Regions from separate parts of the Bradyrhizobium sp. 6(2017) genome, predicted to be linked through region 2. Evidence: predicted binding sites of a transcription regulator. Region 2 holds the regulator's gene; each other region holds the start of a gene.

Region 1 (6,992 bases), 4.4 Mb from region 2:
ATCTCAACGATGCCGTTGCGCGGGGCCTCGAGCGCCACATCGGCCACCATGGCCGACACGTCCTCCGCCGCGATCGGTTGGAACAGGCCGGGTGACAGCCTGACCGCCTTGCCATCTCCACCCGCATCGGCGATCGCCCCGACGAATTCCATGAACTGCGTCGCGCGGATGATGGTGTAGGGAATACCGGAGGCCTCGATCAGCTTCTCCTGGGCCACCTTGGCGCGGAAGTAGCCGTTTTCGGGCGTCCGGTCGGTGCCGACGATCGAGAGCGCGACATGATGCCGGACACCGGCCGGCTTCTCCGCAGCCAGAAGGTTGCGGCCGGAGGTCTCGAAGAATTCCATCACCGCCTTGTTCTCGAACGATGGCGAATTGGCGAGGTCAATCACCACGGCCGCGCCGGCCAGCGCCTGGTTGAGCCCCTCGCCGGTGATGGTGTTGACGCCACCCTTCGGCGAGGCGGCGACGACGTCATGGCCGCGCTGGCGCAGAATGGTAACGGTCCTGGACCCGATCAGTCCGGTGCCGCCGATCACAACGATCTTCATGATTGATCCTCCCTTGTTGACGAGAGATCCTGGAACGCGCCTGTGTTTCCCATTGCCGCCGGCAACCGCGATGAGCGCACCGACGCCGTCATCGACCGCGCCTGCACGCGCGACGGCGCTTATAGCATGCCACTTGCGCATATGATGCGCGCGTCGATTTGATCAGGATTGGTCAGCGATGCTGATTGACTATCGGAGGGCGGCTCGCGTCCGACGCGGCGAAAACACGGAAGAGCGGCGATAGTATCGTCGCAATCCAACCGATCGCCGACTCCGTCAATCGATCAGGAAAACTCGTTCCAGCTCACGCGGCGCGCGTCGAGATCGCCGAGCACGACGGGGTCGTGGATGTTGCGCACGCTCTGGAAACCAGAGCGTAGATAGATCAGCGGATCGACCGTGGTCACGGCGCGCACATGCTGGACTTCGCCGATGAAGACCGAATGGGTTTTGGTCTCGAGCTCCTGCGTCAGCACGCAGTCGAACGCCGCGACGGCATCCTCCAGCACCGGGGCGCCGGTCGCGCCCGTGGTCCAGCGGCCGAACGCAAAGCGGTCATCGCCGTTGACGCCCTTCTGGCCGGAGAAGGTCAGCGCCAGCATCGCGTGGTCTTCGTTCAGGAAGTTGATGACGAAATGGCGCTCTTCGCGGATCCTTGTATGCGCGCTAGCGTTACGGTTAACGCAGACCAGGACCGAGGGCGGATTGTCCGAGAGCGAGCAGGCCGAGGTCACCGTCAGGCCGGTGCGCTGGCCCGGCTCGCGGCCGACCGTCACCAGCGCCACCGCGCCCGCGCAATGGCGCATCGCCTGCTTGAAACTCTGTGCGTCGACCGTCATGCCCTGACCCTGAACCGATAGAATCCCCTTCAAGATATGCGACGCGGGGTGCGAGGCAAGCCCCGCACCCCGCGCAGCTGTCATGCAGCCTTCTCGAACTCGGCGCCGAGATGCTTGAGCCGCGGCATCACCTCGTTCTTGAGCAGCTCCAGCGAGTGCCGCCAGGCCTCCGGCTTGTGCTTGTAGTCGAAGCCGAACACGCAGAGCACGCCGAAGCCGCCGACCTCCTGGTAGATCTTCTCGATCTTCTCGGTGACGGTCGCCGGCGAGCCGACGATCCAATTCCGGCGCGCGCAATATTCGACGGTGACGTCGCTGTCGGGCACGTCGGGCGCATGCTTCAGATAGTCCTTGAAGCCGAAATGGCCGAGCAGCGGAAGGAAGTACTCGCCCATCATCCGGCCCATCATGTCGCCGGTCGACAGCCTCCACGCCTCCTCGTCGGTGTCGGCGACGAACACCTCGCGCACCAGCCGCCAGTCCTTGCGGCTCGGCTTGCGGCCGGTCTTGGCCGCTCCGGCTTCCACTGAGTCCCAATGGCTGCCGACATAGGCCGGGTTGAGGTTGAGGCTCATCGGAATGAAGCCGCGCTCGCCCGCGAGCTTCAGCGTGTCCGAGTTCTTCGACAGCCCCGCGACGCCGATCGGCGGATGCGGTCCCTGCAGCGGCTTGATATGAGGCTTGAGGAAATCGAACATCGTGTCCGGCTTGCTCACCGTCCAGAATTTACCCTTGTGCGTCCACGGGCCCGGCTCGGACCACATCTTCAGGATGATCTCGAGCGCCTCGCGAGTCATGTCGCGGTTCTGGCCCGACATGCCGTCGACATTGAACATCGCCCAGTCGCTCGGCAGGCCGGAGGCCGCGACGCCGAAATTGAGCCGTCCGTTCGAGAGATGGTCGAGCATCGCGACGCGGTTGGCGAGCTCGGCCGGGTGATGATACGGCAGCAGGAAGCCGCCGGGGCCGATGCGCAGATTCTTGGTCTGCAGCAGCGCCTGCGCGACCAAGAGGTCGGGCGACGGGTGCGGCTCCCAGGGTGCGGTGTGATGCTCGCCGATCCAGGCCTCCTGATAGCCGAGCTCGTCGAGCCAGCGCAGCGTCTGCAGGTCCCAGTCGTGGCCCTCCTTCAATCCGCACTCCGGCGGGTGCGAGGGCATGGTGAAGTAGCCAAGCTCCATGTGCATTTCCTTCCTTCTGGCTTTGCGGTTCAGTCATGCAATGCGTCTTGCCGCGCATTCGAAAGATGCGTTGAGCAAGCGCTGTGCCAGCGCGGAAATCGCAGGAGAGGAGGAGGAAAGACGGCGTTTTCGGCCAAGTATGAGCCATGCCTCGGGCTCAGCGAGGCCCTTGCCGTCTCATCGTCGCGAGACGGTGTCGCAACGATGAGACGGAACGCGGTGTCGCAAATCAGCCCGCGGCGCGGCGCGGCAGCGCGCTGGTGTCCGGCTCGGAGGGTGCCGGAAGCTGCATCAAAATGGTCTGGCCCATCGAGGCGATCTCGATGCCCTCTTCCTGGAAGCGCCGCTTCATGCGGCGGTTGAACTCGCGCTGCACCGACCAGCGGCCGCCATCGGTGCAGCGGATCTGGCCGACGATGGTCACGACCGAGCCGTCGACCTTGTCGACGCCCCACAATTCGAGATCGCCGCGGATCAGCGCGCGATACGCCGCCTCCTGACGCATCCCGGCGACGATGTCCTTCAGCACCTCGCCGGCGCGGTCGGTGTCCTCCTTGTAGGACACGTTGACGCTGACCGCGGCATTGCCGGCGCCGCGGCTGGCATTGGTGATCGTGGTCACCGCGCTGAACGGCACCACATGCACCGAGCCGTCGCCGGCACGCAGCCGCATGGTGCGGATCGAGACATTCTCGACCACGCCCGAGAGGCCCGACACCGTGACGTTGTCGCCGACCTGCACAGTGTTCTCGATCAGCAGGAACAGCCCGGTGATCAGGTCCTGAACCAGCTTCTGCGAACCGAAGCCGATCGCGATGCCGACGATGCCGGCGCCGGCGAGCAGCGGCGCGACATTGACGCCGATCTCGCTGAGCGCCGTGAGCCCGACCACCGTGACGATGATGCAGAACAGCGCGGTGCGCAGCATCGGCTGGAAGGTGCGCAGGCGCGCGGCGCGGGCAAAATGCCCCTCGCGCGACAGCGATTCGATCTGCCGGTCCATCAGCGCATTGGCGACCTCCCAGATCACGGCCGCGGCAAACGCGGCAATCCCGATCGTCACCAGCGCCGAGATCAGGCGGCTGCCGATCTGGCCGCCATAGAACCAGACGATGGCGTCGACGCCCCAGACCTCGAGCAGCGCGACGAAGCCGATCAGCGCGATCACCGCCGTAACCACCTTGCGCAGCAGCGGCAGATAGCGGTTGGCGCGGGTCTCCAGCCCGGGGAAGCGGTGCAAGAGATCCGGGCTGATACGGAAGCCGCGATCGATCAGGCTCAGCACCACCATGATGACGAGGCGGGTGACCAGCAGCACCGCGACGGTGCCGACGAAATATTGCAGCAGGAGCGAATACCCGTTGCGGATGTTGAGCGCCCACACCGCCCATAGCGCGAGGTCGAGCGCGATCGCCAGCACGTGCCAGAGCGACGCGAGGCGGTTGCGCGTCCGCGCCGCGATGCCGGTGCGACCGGCCGGCGCGCGGATCGCTTCCGCGACCTGCCGGCGGCACTGCAGGATGATGACGACGATGAAGAGATGCACGACGAGCATCACGAGCCGGAGCAGCGCGGCGTAGCCGGCGCGAGATAGCCCGAGCAGCAGCGCGACATTGGCAAAGGCGATGCCGGAGACGCCGACGGCCACGATGCGCCGCGCCCAGATCTCGATATAGGCCGCGGTCTCGGCACGGACGCGGAACAGGCCGAACGGCCCGGCCAGCGCGCGCACGGCGCAGATCAGCACGCGCGAGAACACATAGGCGTTGACGACCGCCAGAATCACGAGCCGCGTGGTCGACTGGTCGCCGATCTCGGTGCCGAGCAGCGCGGTGGCGACGCCGCCGAACACCACCACCGGCAACAATTCGAGCACGAGGCGGCCGAGCACGAAGGGCAGCCGGACCAGCGACTGCCAGGCCCGCGCCAGGCCGAGCCGGCGGCGATGCAGATCGCCCTCCGGGGTGACGTCGGCGACCGACGACGGCGGATCGGCGCTGGCCAGCGCCTGCACCGGCACCCGCGCAGTCTGCGGCAGCCGCGCTTCCAGGAATGCGACCGGCCGCTTGATCAGACGGAACACCACCCATTCGGCTGCCAGCGCGCAGCCGAACACCAGCGCCAGCTTCCAGGCGATATCGATCATGAGGCCGTAGGCAGCCGGATCGTTGGCGGTGCGCACGAACCAGTAATAGAACGCGGGGAAATGCGTCAGCGTGCGCGCGACGTCGGCGACTTCGCGCGACATCTCGCCGACCTGCTCCGAGACCATCAGCAACAGCTGCGCGCCGAGACTGTCGGCGGTGAGCGGGATCGGCGACTGCTGCTCGGGGGCCGGCGCGGGCTGCGCCGCCTGCGGCGAGGCGTTGGCGATGGCGCGCAGCGTGTTGATGATCTCGCCGCGCTTCTTGTCGTCCTGCAGCGTGTCGAGCGCGCGCCTGGCCTGCTCAGGCGTCAGCGCGTCGCTGGGTGCGGGTTGCGGCGGCGCCGGCTTGGCGGCCGGCTGCGCGAGCGCGGGAGAGAGGAACAGTGTGAAGACGAGAAGGATCGCAAAACGAAGTTTGTGCGACACGAGGACCTCATAAAAATAATCGCGCGACGGAAGATTCCTTGAGAGAATCTGCCTCGCGCTCGCATCATGTCGGATTACTCCTTTTCGCCTCGATGATGTGTCGGAAGTTTGCCGCTGCGGCGGCCATCTCTTGGCATTTGTCTTGGCATTTGCCGCAACACAATCGTCACAAGCGTTGAGCCGCGTTTACGCTCTGCAGCGCGTTCCGCGCTGAGCGGACCAATCCGCGCTCCCCACACGCCAGGGCTGAGATAGGACAATCTTTCGCTTGACGAGCAAGGGCCTCTATGATGTTCTTATTTTGTTCTTTTGCGTTCCATTGCGTTGCGGGGCTCTCATGCACGATGTTTTTGCCGACGACGGACCGGTGCAGCTCTTCATCCACGACGACGATGAAACCCCGCTGGAATTCGTGCAGGATTTGTTGCGAACGGTGTTCGGAAAATCCCAGCAGGAAGCCGTCGCGGCGGCTGCCTTGATCGAAGCCAAAGGTGCTATTCCGTGCGGCCCCTATCCGGCACCGGTGGCACGGGCAATATTCAACTCGGCGAAGTGGCTGATCCGCTCCAACGGCCAGCCATTGATGATCACCTCCGAATCCGCCGACGCCAGCCGCCCCTGCGATCTCTGCGAAGCCCCGCGGGCCGTGACGGAGATTTTTCTCGCCGGTATGACCGGTGCGACCGCCTCGCTGTGCAGTGATTGTCTGCTCGCCGCACGCCGCAGCTCGGAAGAATTGCCAAGCGAAACGTTTCGATCCGCTTACGTTGCGCTCGACTGGCATTTCGCCGACGTGCCGCGCAACCTGATCGTGACGCGGGCGCGACAGTTTCCGGGTCACATGCGCGCCGACGTTCAGGTCGCGATTGAGAAGCTGCTCACCGATCCGATCCACTTCTTCGGCATCCATGAGGAATATCGCTACGAGACCCTCGACTTCGCGGCGCTGATGAAGGCCGGCCGCAATGCACCGGCGATCGCGCCGCCGCAATATCACGACGTCGACATCGGCGAGGCCGAACCGGTGAAGTGCCTCGCCAATGGACTGTGGCTGTGCCGAACCGAAGAGCTGCGCTACGCGGTGCTGCTGACATTCCATCGCGAATACAACCACGAGCCATCACTGCGGATCGAGCTTGCGGTGCCCGCCGGCGCGGCCGGCAATGCTTTCGTGCAGCGCATCTTCGCCGAGCTGGAAATAGCCGTGCATGCGGCGCGATCCTATCGCGGCAAGATCCTGTCGCTGGAGGATGGCGCCAATTATCGCGGACGTTCGCGTGGCTTGACCGTGCATCGTTTGCCGACGGTTGCTCGCGATGACGTGATCCTGCCGGACCGGACGTTGCGGCTGCTCGACCGCAACGTGCTCGGCTTTGTCGAAAGCCGCGATCTGCTGCGCGGGCTCGGCCAGTCGACCCGCAAGGGCATCCTGCTCTACGGCCCGCCCGGCACCGGCAAGACCCACACCATTCGCTATCTTGCCACCAACCTGCCCGGCCACACCACGCTGATCGTCACCGCCGAGCAGGTCGGCCTGCTCGGTGCCTATATGAGCCTTGCGCGGCTGCTGCAGCCGACCATGGTGGTGATCGAGGATGTCGACCTGATCGCGCGCGACCGCGAGGACATGGGCGGACCGTGCGAGGAATCCCTGCTCAACAAGCTGCTCAACGAGATGGACGGCCTGAAGGAGGATTGCGATATCCTGTTCGTGCTGACCACCAACCGGCCAGAAGAGCTGGAGAGCGCGCTGGCCGGCCGGCCCGGCCGCATCGACCAGGCGATCGAGGTGCCGCTGCCCGACGAGACCGGGCGCGGCAAGTTGATCCGGCTCTATGGCAAGGGCCTG
Region 2 (6,992 bases):
TTGAGATTGATGCCTTTCGGGCCGGCGCGATTCCATTGGCCGCGCAAATCTGGCGGCCCACCGTCGCTCGAACTTTCTTTGAATATCCCGAGGAACGTCGCACATAACCCACCTCCGGGTTCAGCCCCCTCGATGGGGCATCAACGGCCCCGCGCTCTAAAGGATCCAAACGGGTGCCATTTTCATTGGTTTGGAACCCCGCCGGGAGTGAGAATGGCGACCCCGGCCTGGCGCCCTTGCCGGGGTCGTTCTCATTGTGCAAGCGGTTGACATAGGCTCCGCCGGTTCACACCCGGCGGGTTTTTCTTCGAGGTTGCTAGCGCCTGTAATATCGATACGGCGGTTCCCAAACGAATGTCGAGCCGTAGCGATACGGCAGAACGTCATAGCCAATTAAGTACGCGGTTCGATACCGCCTGTGATGAATAATGCGGGTCGCGCCACACGCGCACCGTTGGCGAGAACTGATCTCGGATGCCAGATTTTCACGCGGCTTCACCTGATCAGCGGATGCTCGATCCGGAAGGATGCAGAGCGCGCTAAAGGTGAGAATCGACAGGAGGCGAATCATAGCCAAATCCTTCCGAGGCACCGACCGATAACTGCACAAAGATGGGCAAGTTCCAGGGCGGGGCTGATCCGAAAAAGCAACGCCGCCGGGCTCGAAATACGCGTCCCGGCGGCGTTCATTCCAAAACCTGGGCCCTGAATATTTCCCAAGCTCGATCAAACGTTAGTGCGATGCACAAGTTGCTATTTAATCGTCGGGGGATTGCTCACGCGCAATTCCCCGAGCGGTCTCCCCAATCTCGTTCGGGCATAGGAACGCGTGGCGATGTCGGGCGTAGTTTGTTTGGCTCCCGGTTTTCAGGTTCCCCAAGCCCCCGCCGGGAGTCAGTAGGCGACCCCGGCTGGTGCCCCCTGCCGGGGTCGTCTCATTTTGCAGGCCATACACAAATTTGAAGAAAGAGGAGCCGGCAGGCGGGGCGGCGCGCCAGCTCCTCCGAAACGTGACCGTGCAAGTCCCCAACGGTCCCGTCCCGAGGAAAGCGTGCGCCAATCAGGTTGCTCATTTGCTAACGGTTCGAGGCGGCCGCCTAGGAACCTTTCCTGTTTTTACTGCCTAAGAGATTGGCCAACTTTTGAGGGTGGAAAGATGTCGAAACCTGCTCGCTCCTGGACCACCGAAGATATAGAAAAGTTAAAAGCTATGGCGGGCAAATTACCCGCTGCCAAAATCGCCGAGCAATTGGGCCGTCCGGTGGCGATCACAATGAAGGCGCACCAGCTCCAGGTCTCTTTGCGAACCCGAGGCGACAGTTCCCCGTCGCGAGTACCCAAGGAAGCGGCCCCAGCGAGGGATACAAGCTGAGGCCGAGTTAGCGCGATTGGTTCATCGTCCGGTACCGCTGGCCGGCACCGAACCTGCGATAACTGTAGCCGTCCCGCCCATGTTCCAAATGGAAGCGGCCCCAGCACCTCTGGGGCCTGGGGGGCCGGTGCTGGGGCCGTTACTTGATCCGCCGATTTATCTCTTGGAGGTCGGCAGCTTCGATGCTGTGCCCCCTCTGATCCTCCCGCAATAGCCTGCGTGCAACAGTGTCCCTAGTTTCCCTCCTAGGTCATCCCATCAATAGCCACGCGATGCTGGCAAGAAGCGCGATGAACGACACAGCCATAGTCCCGGCGAAGGCAATCTCCACCCCGTCCATCCGAATATGATGCAGCCACATCTGAACTCGCCCTCCGATAAGGGATCTACTGCTCAGGCAATTAACAACCGGAAGGTGTCCCAGTTCCGCTTTGCGAGTGTCCGATTTAGGACAGCACTACCTCTGGTGCGCACCACACGAAGTATCCCTATGGAGCCGGCTAGTGCGCCAAAGGGCACAGGAACGAGTGGCGATATCGGGCGTAGTTTGTTTGCTCCCGGTTGTGAGCTCCCCCAACCCCGCCGGGAGTGAGAATGGCGACCCCGGCCTGGCGCCCCCGCCGGGGTCGTCGTTGTTTTGTGGGTTGAGTTGTGGATCAAACCGTCTAACTCAATTTTAATCTAGCAATATCAATTGCTTATCATCATCGCTAGCGGCTGATGCCGCCGCTCGGGCCGCAGCGTCCGGGCTCCTATGATTTCGGCCGCGACCTGTATTTCCAGGGCATCGGCGCCTCCGGCTTCGTGATGGGCGCAGTCAAGACCAGGGAACCGTCGGCGGCCGGCGGCTTGGCGCTGCGCTATGCCGCCTTCATGCAAGGCCTGCGCGACGCCATCGATGCGCGCATCCGCACCACGCTCGACGGCGACCAGCGCGCGATCGCGACCGCGCTGCTGACCGGCCGGCGCGACGCGATCTCGACGCCGGTCAATGATGCGATGTTCATCTCGGGGCTCGGCCACGTGCTGTCGATCTCCGGCTACCACATGGCCGTGGTCGCGGGCGTGGTGTTCTTCGCGGTGCGCGCGCTGCTCGCGCTGTTCCCAATGCTCACGGCGGCACATCCGATCAAGAAATGGGCGGCCGCGGCCGCGCTCGTCGCCGCGGCGTTCTATCTTCTGCTGTCGGGAGCCGAGGTCGCGACGCAGCGATCGTTCCTCATGACGGCGGTGGTGCTGATCGCGGTGATGGTCGACCGCCGCGCGATCACCTTTCGCACCCTGGCGGTGGCGGCGCTGATCGTGCTCGTGATCGCGCCGGAGGCGCTGGTGCATCCGAGCTTCCAGATGTCGTTTGCCGCAACGCTCGGGCTGGTGGCGCTGGTGCAGATCGGGCTGCCGAACCTGTTGGCCTCGCCCGACCATTCGGCGACCGCGCGGGTCGCGCTGTGGGGGGGGGCGCGAGCTCACGATGCTGATGCTGGCCTCGCTGGTGGCGGGGCTGGCGACGACCCCCTACGCCGCGTTCCATTTCCATCGCGTGACGCCTTACGGGCTGCTCGCCAACCTCGCGGCGATGCCGGTGGTGTCGGCGATCGTGATGCCGGCGGGCCTGCTCGGCCTCCTCGCCATGCCGTTCGGCTTTGATGGCGTGTTCTGGGCGATCATGGGCTTTGGCATCGACTGGATGATTTTGGTGACGCAATGGGTCGCCGCGCTGCCTGGCGCGGTGGGGCGGATGGCGGCGTTCGGCATCGGGCCGCTGATCGTCGCAAGCGCGGGCATCATCCTGCTCGGACTGCTGCGCACGCCGCTGCGCTGGTCCGGCGCGGTGCTGCTGGTAGTGGCCACAGTCTGGGCGGTGAGGGTGCCGCTGCCTGACGTCCTGATTTCCGCCGACGGCCGGAACGTCGCGGTACGCGGCGGCGACGGGCGGCTGCATCTGATGCATAGCGCGAAGGATGCCTTCCTGGTCAAGGAATGGCTGGCGGCGGATGCCGATGCGCGGACCGCCGCCGATGCGTCGCTCGGCGAGGGCGTCTCCTGCGATCCGGGCGGCTGCGCGACCCAGGGTCCGGGCGGTGCCTTCGTCGCACTGGCGATGCGGCCGGAGGCGCTGGCCGACGATTGCGAGCGGGCGGCGCTGATCGTCACCGCGCGGCCGGCGCCGCAGGGCTGCGCGGCCTCGGTGATCGATGCCGAGCGGCTGCGGCGCCACGGTGCGCTGGTGCTACGGCGAAACAGGGACGGCTACGCCATCGATGCGGTGAAGCCCGGCGGGATCGACCGGCCGTGGTCGCCGGCGGTTCCCGGTGACGGCGAGAGCGAGACGGTCCTCCGTACACCCGCCGCCGCGCCGCGGCCCGCAGTCGATGCGACACCGGCCGAGACCGACCTGCAGGGGGATGATTAGCCGTTGCCGGGCGAGGTGCCGGTCGGCAGCTCGAACAGGCCGAGATGGTACTCGTCGGAATCGGGGCCGGCGTCGGGCTTCTTGACGAGGGTGAAGACGGCCTCGGGAAACTGCTCCCAGACCTTGAGATCATCGGCCGTCACTGTCAGCCAGCCGAACCGGAACAAGTAGCGGCCCGGCTCGGTGACGCGTCCAGCCTTTTGCCATGTGACCTTGTCGACCACTGCGCAGGTTTCCGTGAGTGCACGTCTTCCGTACGCGATGATGCGCCAAGGCGCTCGCCGATGCAAATCTCCTCATGCGCCCCGGAAGCGGAAATCCGGGGTCGCTCGAAATCGCTTAAGGTCATCCGCCGCCGAATGGCTCATTCCGCGGCGACGATGCGCTCAACCCAAAAACAGCGACGCGAATGCGGAGGGGCGCCGCTCCACAACCTTCGGCTTGTGCTCGACCTGCGGATGCAGTGCCGGCAACTGCAGCACGCTGACGCGCTGTCCCTCGACGAGCTGGGTTACCAGAACATGGCTGCCGTCGGGGAATTCGACCGCATCATGATGGCGATCGGGCACGTCGGGCTCGACTTCGTTGAACACGCCGACGCGGAAATTCATCGTCTTGGTCCAGATCCAGCGGCTGTCGTAGCGAACGTTCTCGGCGAAAGCGAGCTCGGTGCCCGGCAGCATGCAGACCGCGACAGTGGGATCGTTCTCCGAAGCAAAGCCGCGGGTCGACGTGCCGCGGAAAGTCGTGGTGATCAGCGTCTCTCCGACAATGGCGGGGCGCGATGCCACGGCGTGCAGACTATAGTCACACATCGGATGGCTCCTCTTTTCGAGGTAGCGACCCGTGCCTCTCCCTGAGGCGCAGGCCTCTACCAGAGTGGACGATAGCAAACGAGTGTCTGCTCGTTTCTGGGCGATTGTACGACTGGCCGTCGAACGCCTCAATCACAAACGCGCTACACTGCGCGAGAGGTATCGGGGCGCATCCAAGCTGGTCCGCACGCTGCGCTATCTTCCAAGGAACGATCCGATCTGTTGCTCGTTCCTGGATCGGGACGACTTTTTCTTCAAATCGTCATCCCGCTCCATATGTCTGTTCGAGCATGGTCTTTTCGGAAAACCGCTTCGCACTTTTCCGGATCATGCTCCGCCGCCGTCAGTATTTGCGATACAGCCCGATCAGCTTGCCCTGGATGCGGACCCGGTTCGGCGGCAGGATGCGCACTTCATAGGCAGTGTTGGCCGGCTCGAGCGCGATCGATGCACCGCGGCGGCGGAAGCGCTTCAGGGTGGCTTCCTCCTCGTCGATCAGCGCCACCACGATGTCGCCGGTGTTGGCGACGTCGTTGCGCTGGATCAGCGCCATATCGCCGTCGAGGATGCCGGCGTCGACCATCGAGTCGCCGCGTACCTCAAGCGCATAATGCTCGCCGGAGCCGAGCATGTCGGGCGGCACGCTGATGGTGTGGCTGCGGGTCTGCAGCGCCTCGATCGGCGTACCGGCCGCGATCCGGCCCATCACCGGGACGGCGACCGGACGGTTGCCGTCGTCCTCGGCGATCGGCGGCGTGCTGCTGCGCTTGCCGAGGGTGCCCTCGATGACGCTTGGCGTGAAGCCACGGCGGCCGTTGCCGCCGCCGGCCGACAGCTCGGGCAGCTTGATGACCTCGATGGCGCGGGCGCGGTTGGGCAGGCGGCGGATGAAGCCGCGCTCCTCCAGCGCAGTGATCAGGCGGTGGATACCGGACTTCGAGCGCAGGTCGAGCGCATCCTTCATCTCGTCGAAGGAGGGCGGCACGCCGGCCTCTTTCAGACGTTCATTGATGAAACGCAGAAGTTCGTACTGTTTGCGCGTGAGCATCTCGAGTATTCCCCCGGTTGGTAGCGTCGTTCGATTCCGAGACTCTTCAGTTGGGGCCTTCAGACGGGGCCTGATCTCGGGAGCGCAATGCTCCCTGGCGGCTTCCCGATTGTAGACACCAGCACTCGAAACAAATCATGAACGGACACTATATGTTCGATATGTGTTCCGCAACCACTTAATTTCCGGTGAACGCATCAGGCGGCGCGCAATCGGCTAGCCCGCGAAAACCTCACTCAGGCAGCATCAGGATCTCGCATTCACTGCCCTTGGCGGCGGCGGGGGCGAACGGCGGACGCACCAGAAGTGCCCGTGCCGCAGCGAGATTCCCGAGCAGCGAAGAATCCTGCTGCATCACCGGAGTCGCGATCGGCGCGCCGTCCTCGCGCTCCTCGAGACGCGCGCGCAGATAGTCCTCGCGCTGGTCGTTGGCGGCGAGGTCGCGGCCGAGCAGGGCGGTCGTGCGGACATGATGGATCGTGTTCCGGCCGCTCAAAGCCCGAATCAACGGCACCAGAAACAGGAAGGCGCAGACATAGGACGATACCGGATTGCCGGGCAGGCCGATCACCCGCATGGCCCCGAGCCGGCCGTGCATCATCGGCTTGCCGGGCCGCATCGCGATCCGCCAGAACGCCATCGCGACGCCCTCGGCCTCCAGCGACTGCTTGACCAGATCGTGGTCGCCGACCGAGGCGCCGCCGGTGGTGATCAGGATGTCGGCGCCGGTCTCGCGCGCCCGGCGGATGCCGGCGGTGGTCGCTGCCACCGTGTCGGCGGCAACCCCGAGATCGACGGTCTCGGCGCCTTCGGCGCGCGCCAGTGCCCGCAGCGCATAGCCGTTGGAATAGACGATCTGGCCAGGGCCGGGCCTTGAGCCCGGCATCACCAGCTCGTCGCCGGTGGCGAGCACCGCGACCTTCGGGCGGCGGCGCACCGCGAGTTCCGGATAGTTCATGGCGGCCGCCAGCGAAAGCGCGCGGTCGGAGAGGCGGCTGCCACGGTTCAGCAGCAGGTTGCCCTCACGGAAGTCGACGCCGGCCGGGCGGATGTGCCGTCCTGGGCTCGCAGCCTCCGTGATCGAGATGTGGTCGCCGTCGAGCCGGGTGTCTTCCTGGATGATGACGGCGTCGGCGCCATGGGGGATGACGCCGCCGGTGAAGATCCGCACCGCTTCGCCGGCACTGAGCGTCCGCTCGAACGGCCGGCCGGCGGCGACTTCGCCGATCACCTTGAGACGGGCCTTGAGATGAGCCGCATCGGCGGCGCGCACCGCGTAGCCGTCCATGGCCGACATCGGCTCCGGCGGCTGGGTGCGGCGCGCCGCGAGGTCGTGCGCCAGCG
Region 3 (6,992 bases), 410 kb from region 2:
CCGAGCGGGATTTCGGCCGAGACGTTCTTCAGATTGTTGCCGCGGGCGTTGATCACCTTGATGGTGCGGCGGTGGTTCGGCGGCCGCCGGTCCGGGATCGCAACCGACAGCTCGCCGGTCAGATATTTGCCCGTCAGCGATTTCGGGTTGCGCATGATCTGGTCGGGCGTGCCTTCGGCCACGATGTGGCCGCCATGCATGCCGGCGCCGGGGCCGATGTCGAGCACGTAGTCGGCAAGCCGAATGGCGTCCTCGTCATGCTCGACCACGATCACGGTGTTGCCGAGGTCGCGGAGCCGCTTCAACGTGTCGAGCAGCCGGGCATTGTCGCGCTGGTGCAGGCCGATCGAGGGTTCGTCCAGTACATAGAGCACGCCTGTCAGCCCCGAACCGATCTGCGACGCCAGGCGGATGCGCTGGCTCTCGCCGCCCGACAGCGTGCCGGAGGAGCGCGACAGCGTCAGGTAATTCAGGCCGACGTCGAGCAGGAAGGTCAGGCGCTCGCGGATCTCCTTGAGAATACGCGCGGCGATTTCGTTCTGCTGCGCGTTCAGTGCCGCCGGCACCGTCTCGAACCATTCGCCGGCGCGCCTGACCGAGAGCTCCGAGATCTCGCCGATATGCTTGCCGCCGATCTTGACGCACAGCGCCTCGGGCTTCAGCCGATAGCCGTTGCAGCCGGCGCAGGGCACGTCGGAGAAATATTTGCCAAGCTCCTCGCGCGCCCACTCGCTCTCGGTCTCGCGGTAGCGGCGGTTGATGTTGGTGATGACGCCCTCGAACGGCTTCTTGGTGTCGTAGGAGCGGACGCCGTCCTCATAGGAGAACTTGATCTCGTCGTCGCCGGAGCCATGCAGCAGCGCGGCCTGCACCTTCTTGGGCAGGTCCTTCCACTTGGTGTCGAGCGTGAACTTGTAGTGCTTGCCGAGCGCGGTCAGGGTCTGGATGTAATAGGACGAGGAGGATTTCGCCCAGGGCGCGATCGCGCCCTTGCGCAAGGTCAGCTCCTTGTCGGGGATGACGAGGTCCTCGTCGATATGCTGCTCGACGCCAAGGCCGCCGCAGGCAGGACACGCGCCATAGGGGTTGTTGAAGGAAAAGAGTCTGGGTTCGATCTCGGGGATCGTGAAGCCCGAAACCGGACAGGCGAATTTTTCCGAGAACAGGATGCGTTCGGGGCCGCTCTTGTCGTGGATCTTTGCGGTCTTCTTCCTGTCCTCTTTCTTCTCGTCCTGCGCGGCCGCCGGCGCGTCGGCATATTCGATCACGGCGAGGCCCTCGGCGAGCTTCAGTGCTGTCTCGAAGCTCTCCGCGAGGCGCTGCGAAAGGTCGGGGCGCACCACGATGCGGTCGACCACGACGTCGATATCGTGCGGGAATTTCTTGTCGAGCGCCGGCGCCTCCGACAGCTCGTAGAAGGTGCCGTCGATCTTGACGCGCTGAAAACCCTTCTTGAGGTACTCGGCGAGCTCCTTCCTGTACTCGCCCTTGCGGCCGCGCACGACCGGCGCCAGCAGATAGAGGCGGGTGCCTTCCGGCAGCGCCAGCACGCGGTCGACCATCTGCGAGACGATCTGGCTTTCGATCGGCAGCCCCGTGGCTGGCGAATAGGGCACGCCGACGCGCGCCCACAACAGGCGCATGTAGTCGTAGATCTCGGTGACGGTGCCGACCGTGGAGCGCGGGTTCTTCGACGTGGTCTTCTGCTCGATCGAGATCGCAGGAGACAGGCCGTCGATCTGGTCGACGTCGGGCTTCTGCATCATCTCAAGGAATTGCCGCGCATAGGCCGACAGCGACTCGACGTAGCGTCGCTGGCCTTCGGCATAGATGGTGTCGAATGCGAGCGACGACTTGCCGGAGCCGGACAGGCCGGTGAACACCACCAGTCTGTCGCGCGGAATCTCGACGTCGATGTTCTTCAGATTGTGTTCGCGCGCGCCGCGGATCGTGATGGCGCGCGATGAGGAGCCGGCGTTCTGTTGGCGCTTCGCCTTGAGCACTTCATCCATTGCGACAATTCCGGGCGCATGATCGGGCGCCTTTTGGGCGCGCATCGCCGGTGCTGCCGGGACCTTGCGCCGATGGGTGAGAAGACTGGAACGTAGGAAGAACGGCGGCAGATTTCCAGTGCTGAGTCGTCTCCATCAACGGATAGTTTGCCCGATGGCAGCAGCCGTCAGCAGGGCTGGTTCCGGCAACGAAAAAGGCCGGCGTTAGGCGCCGGCCTTCCGTGTGAGGTCGTAGCGAAACGACCAGTCCCTGGCTCAGTACTTGGCGACGATCGGGCCGCCGAAGTGATAGTTCACGCCGAACTGGACGCTGTGCAGGTTGAGGTCGCCGGAGGGCACGCCGAAGTAGTTTTCGCTGCTCAGGCTGCGATACAGGTACTCGCCCTTGATCGACCACTGCGGCGCGATGAAGGCTTCGATGCCAGCGCCGACGGTCCAGCCGGAGTGGAAGTTGCTCTGCGAGGTAGTCAGGCCGAAGCCGCTAAGGATAATCTTGTTGTCGATCCAGGCATAGCCACCGGTGCCGTAGAACAGCACCTTGTCGACCGCGAAGCCGAGGCGGCCGCGCACGGTGCCGAGCGCGTCGATCTTGCTCGTCGCGGTGATGCCAAAGCCGGTGGCGGAGGCATTGACGTCAGCCCAGGCGCCGTCGGCCTCAAGGCCGTACACGATGTTGCTGGCCTGCCAGTTGTAGCCGATGGTGCCGCCACCGAAGCCGCCTTCCATCTTCGGATTGCCGGAATCCTCGCTGGCATAGCCACCGAAGCCGCCGATGTAGAAGCCGGTCCAGTTGTAGATCGCGGCCGGCGGCGGAGCCTTCACGTAGGGGGCGCGTGCAGCCATGTCGGCGGCCATCGCAGGTGCAAAAGTGCTCAGTGCGAGCATGCCGGCCGATGCCAGCAAAACATTCCTGATTTTCAAAGTCCGAGTCCCGTTTTCTTGCCCATTTTCTTGTCCCTCCAAACATTGGAGGGAGCGTCACGGGAATGTTGCGTGACGAGCAAAAGTTTCTACACAGAAATCGCGGAGGTTGTGTAACCGGGAAACCACAATGCACGGAAAACGAGCGCGCGAGGTGCGCACGTACCAATAGGAGAGCCGGCGCGAGGCTGGCTCCGGTCTCCGATGCTATGGACCGGGGCGTTCGGCCGTTCGATCGCGCAAACAAAAAGGCCGGCGCAACGCCGGCCTTTCGTCTGGATCAGATCCGCTGCGTGCGATCAGTAGCGCGGAACGACCGGGCCACCCCACTTGTAGTTCACGCGGACGGTGACGAAGTCGACGTCCTGGCGGTCGCGGATGGTGCTGAACAGCGCGCCATTCGGGGTGGTGAGGTTGTAGGTCTTGTCCTGCATGAACAGGTGGTCGTATTCGATACCAGCGGTCCAGTTCGGCGCGAAGCCGACTTCGATGCCGGCGCCGATGGTGCCACCCCAGCGGGTGTCGGTGGCGCGGCCGCCGAGCGCGCCGGTCGGCGTGAAGTAGGTGCTGAAGCGGTTGTCGGTCAGCGCTGCACCGCCCTTGGCGTAGAGCAGCACGTTGTTGACGGCGTAACCGATCTGGCCGGTGAACAGGCCGAACGCGTCGATCTTGCTCTGGTTGGTGAACAGGCCCGGGAAGATCGCGCTGCCGTTGCTGCCCTTCAGGTCAGCCCAGTCGCCCTGCGCTTCGAGGCCGAACACCCAGGTGCCCGCCTGCCAGCGATAGCCGATCTGACCACCGGCGACGCCGCCCGTCGCATCGTGGCAACCATCCGATCCGATGAAAGTGCCGCCCGGGAGCTGATCCCAGCAATTGTGGCTCGAACCCCAACCGCCGTTGGCGCCGATATAGAAGCCGCTCCAGTCATAGACGGCGGCGATCATCGGCGGCGCCTTGGTATAGGGGCGGGCAGCCAGATCGGCCGCCGCCGCCGGCGCGGCGAACGCAATCAGAGCAACGGTCGCGAGCAAAAACTTCTTCATCATCAATCCCCAGCTTCCCAAATCGGCTTCCAACTGGTCCCGAAGCACGATCTCAGACGCGAGCGCCCGCGCCATGGTTGGAATCTATACGCTGATTCAACCGGAAACGCCGTCTCCCAAATGCAACACTCGCGGAAGAAGTGCCGACCACGCAAGGTGCTGATTTTGTTGCAAGTTTTCTGAGTGATCACTGCGGGGCAACCGCTGATCCCGTGACCGGCGGCCACGCCAACGCCGTCGCCGGCTGCTACGGCAGGTTGTGGCGAACAAAACTGGAACGGTGACGGCGGCGATGCTATATCTCGATCTCAATAATCGTGGATAACCGCGCGACGGCAAAGGCGTCGGGCCGGCGCCGGCGTATAGGGTCATCCACGACGCCTGCAATGTAAGTGGCGAAGGTTGAGAGTGGCGGCCGATGTCCGGCGCCCGGTTTTTGAGTGGAGATGATGCGATGGCGGGAAGCGTGAACAAGGTGATCCTGGTTGGAAACCTCGGCAAGGATCCGGAAATCCGGCGGACGCAGGATGGCCGTCCGATCGCAAATCTGTCGATCGCCACCTCGGAAACCTGGCGCGACAAGGGCACCGGCGAGCGCAAGGAAAAGACCGAGTGGCACCGCGTCGTGATCTTCAACGAAGGTCTCTGCAAGGTCGCCGAGCAGTATCTGAAGAAGGGCGCCAAGGTGTACATCGAGGGTCAGTTGCAGACCCGCAAATGGACCGACCAGAGCGGCGTCGAGAAGTACTCGACCGAGGTCGTGCTGCAGGGCTTCAACTCCAACCTGACGATGCTCGACGGGCGCAGCGGCGGAGGCGGCAGCTTCTCCGATGATGGCGGCAGCGATTTCGGCTCGGCCGGACCGGTCAGCTCGGCGCCGCGCCGTGCAGTCGCCGCAGGCGGCCGCAACAGCGATATGGACGACGACATCCCGTTCTGACGAGATCGCGCCTCCCACATTCTGTCAGGCGTCGCCCTCGTGAAGATCATTTCCCGGGGCGGCGGTACGACGTGCGAGGGAAGTCCTTTGTGTGGACTATGAGGATAATCTCGTATCAATCTGATATTACGTGATTATCGGAAGATGCCTTTGCGGGTTCCCCGTGCTTTGACACAGGCTTATGTGAATGATATTTACATCGGCCTGCGGCGAGCGATGCCTGGCCGCGCGCATCACCCGAGGGCCGCCATCATGAGCCTCGCGCCATTGCTCGACGCTGCGCCTGCGATCCCGTTCCATGCCTTCGCGGCGATGGCCGCCTTCGTGCTCGGCTCGATTCAGCTCGCCGCACCGAAGGGCACGCTGCCGCACCGGACGCTCGGCTGGATCTGGGTGATCCTGATGCTGATCGTCGCAGGGAGCTCGTTCTGGATCCACCAGATCCGGCTGCTGGGCCCATGGAGCCCGATCCACCTGCTGTCGATCTTCTCGCTGGCGATGCTGGTGCTCGGCGTGACGGCCGCGCGAAGCCACAATGTCCGCCGCCACAAGTTCACGATGATCGGCATTTTCTTCGGCGCGCTGGTCATTGCCGGGCTGTTCACCTTCATGCCCGGGCGGATCATGCATGCCGTGATCTTCGGCCAGTAACTGAGCGAAAAAGGGCATTGCGAAGCCGGTTCCGCCTGGTCTTCGCGAGCTCGCATTTTGCTACGCAGAGCAGGCCCGCCAGGAACCTGCAATGTCGCCGGTAAGTGCATGAAAAAACGAAGGGAAAAACGGCTTGCCGGAGCCGCGTAAGGGTGGTTATCAGGCCCTCGATACGCTATATGATTCCCCAACAGAACTGACCGGATTTCCCCTTTGTCCGAACCCGAAGACGACAAGCCCGGCGAGCCGCCGGTGCCCTCAGATATTCGTCCCGTTTCCATTCTCGACGAGATGAAGAAGTCCTACCTCGATTACGCGATGAGCGTGATCGTGTCGCGTGCGCTGCCCGATGCGCGCGACGGGCTGAAGCCGGTGCACCGGCGCATTCTCTACTCGATGCATGAGCAGGGACACACACCGGACAAGAAGTACGTGAAATCGGCGCGCGTCGTCGGCGACGTGATCGGTAAGTATCATCCGCACGGCGACCAGTCGATTTACGATGCGATGGTCCGGATGGCGCAGGACTTCTCGCTGCGCGTGCCGCTGATCGACGGGCAGGGCAATTTCGGCTCGGTCGACGGCGATCCGCCTGCGGCCTATCGATATACCGAGGCCCGGCTGACGAAGGCGGCGCTCGCCGTTCTCGCCGACATCGACATGGACACCGTCGATTTCCAGCCGAACTACGACAATTCCGAGCGGGAGCCGTCAGTTCTGCCGGCCCGGTTCCCGAACCTTCTGGTCAACGGCGCCGGCGGCATCGCAGTCGGCATGGCGACCAACATCCCGCCGCACAATCTCGGCGAGGTCGTCGACGCCTGTGTGGCGCTGATCGACAACCCGGCGCTTTCGATCGACGAGCTCATCAACATCATTCCCGGACCGGATTTCCCAACCGGTGGCGTCATCCTGGGACGCCAGGGCATCCGCTCGGCCTATCACCTCGGCCGCGGCTCGATCGTGATGCGCGGCAAGGTGGCGATCGACACCATCCGCAAGGATCGTGAAGCGATCATCATCACCGAAATTCCCTATCAGGTGAACAAGGCGACGATGGTCGAGCGGATCGCCGACCTGGTGAAAGAGAAGAAGATCGAGGGCATTGGCGATCTGCGCGACGAGTCCGACCGCGACGGCTATCGCGTCGTCATCGAGCTGAAGCGCGAAGCGGTGCCCGATGTGGTGCTCAACCAGCTCTATCGGTTCACGCCGCTGCAGTCGAATTTCCCCGCCAACATGCTGGCGCTGGATTCCGGTCGTCCGCAGACGATGAATCTGAAGGACCTGCTCACCATCTTCGTCGCGTTCCGCGAGCAGGTAGTGACCCGGCGGACCAAATTCCTGCTCGGCAAGGCGCGCGACCGCGCCCACATCCTGGTCGGCCTTGCGATCGCGGTCGCCAATATCGATGAAATGATCCGC

The links. The regulator LexA, encoded in region 2, represses DNA repair genes until DNA is damaged. The targets are predictions, from matches to a motif close to TGTTCNNNNTGTGTTCNG.
Region 1: the regulator LexA is predicted to act here: its motif matches at 5,435-5,452, upstream of G6P99_RS04740 (ATP-dependent Clp protease adaptor ClpS).
Region 3: the regulator LexA is predicted to act here: its motif matches at 2,099-2,116, upstream of uvrA (excinuclease ABC subunit UvrA).

The regions. Positions count from the first base shown of each region.
Region 1 is NZ_CP049289.2:997,785-1,004,776, reverse strand. Features, by position in the region: gene G6P99_RS04760 (SDR family oxidoreductase) at 1-551, opposite strand, end outside; gene G6P99_RS04755 (flavin reductase family protein) at 836-1,390, opposite strand; gene G6P99_RS04750 (LLM class flavin-dependent oxidoreductase) at 1,471-2,571, opposite strand; gene G6P99_RS04745 (mechanosensitive ion channel domain-containing protein) at 2,801-5,143, opposite strand; gene G6P99_RS04740 (ATP-dependent Clp protease adaptor ClpS) at 5,481-6,992, shown strand, end outside.
Region 2 is NZ_CP049289.2:5,391,796-5,398,787, reverse strand. Features, by position in the region: partial or broken gene G6P99_RS25265 (ComEC/Rec2 family competence protein) at 2,087-3,785, shown strand; gene G6P99_RS25260 (hypothetical protein) at 3,782-4,009, opposite strand; gene G6P99_RS25255 (hypothetical protein) at 4,172-4,600, opposite strand; gene lexA (transcriptional repressor LexA) at 4,944-5,648, opposite strand; gene glp (gephyrin-like molybdotransferase Glp) at 5,881-6,992, opposite strand, start outside.
Region 3 is NZ_CP049289.2:4,980,496-4,987,487, forward strand. Features, by position in the region: gene uvrA (excinuclease ABC subunit UvrA) at 1-2,012, opposite strand, end outside; gene G6P99_RS23185 (outer membrane protein) at 2,268-2,927, opposite strand; gene G6P99_RS23190 (outer membrane protein) at 3,233-3,976, opposite strand; gene G6P99_RS23195 (single-stranded DNA-binding protein) at 4,431-4,916, shown strand; gene G6P99_RS23200 (DUF2306 domain-containing protein) at 5,169-5,567, shown strand; gene gyrA (DNA gyrase subunit A) at 5,781-6,992, shown strand, end outside.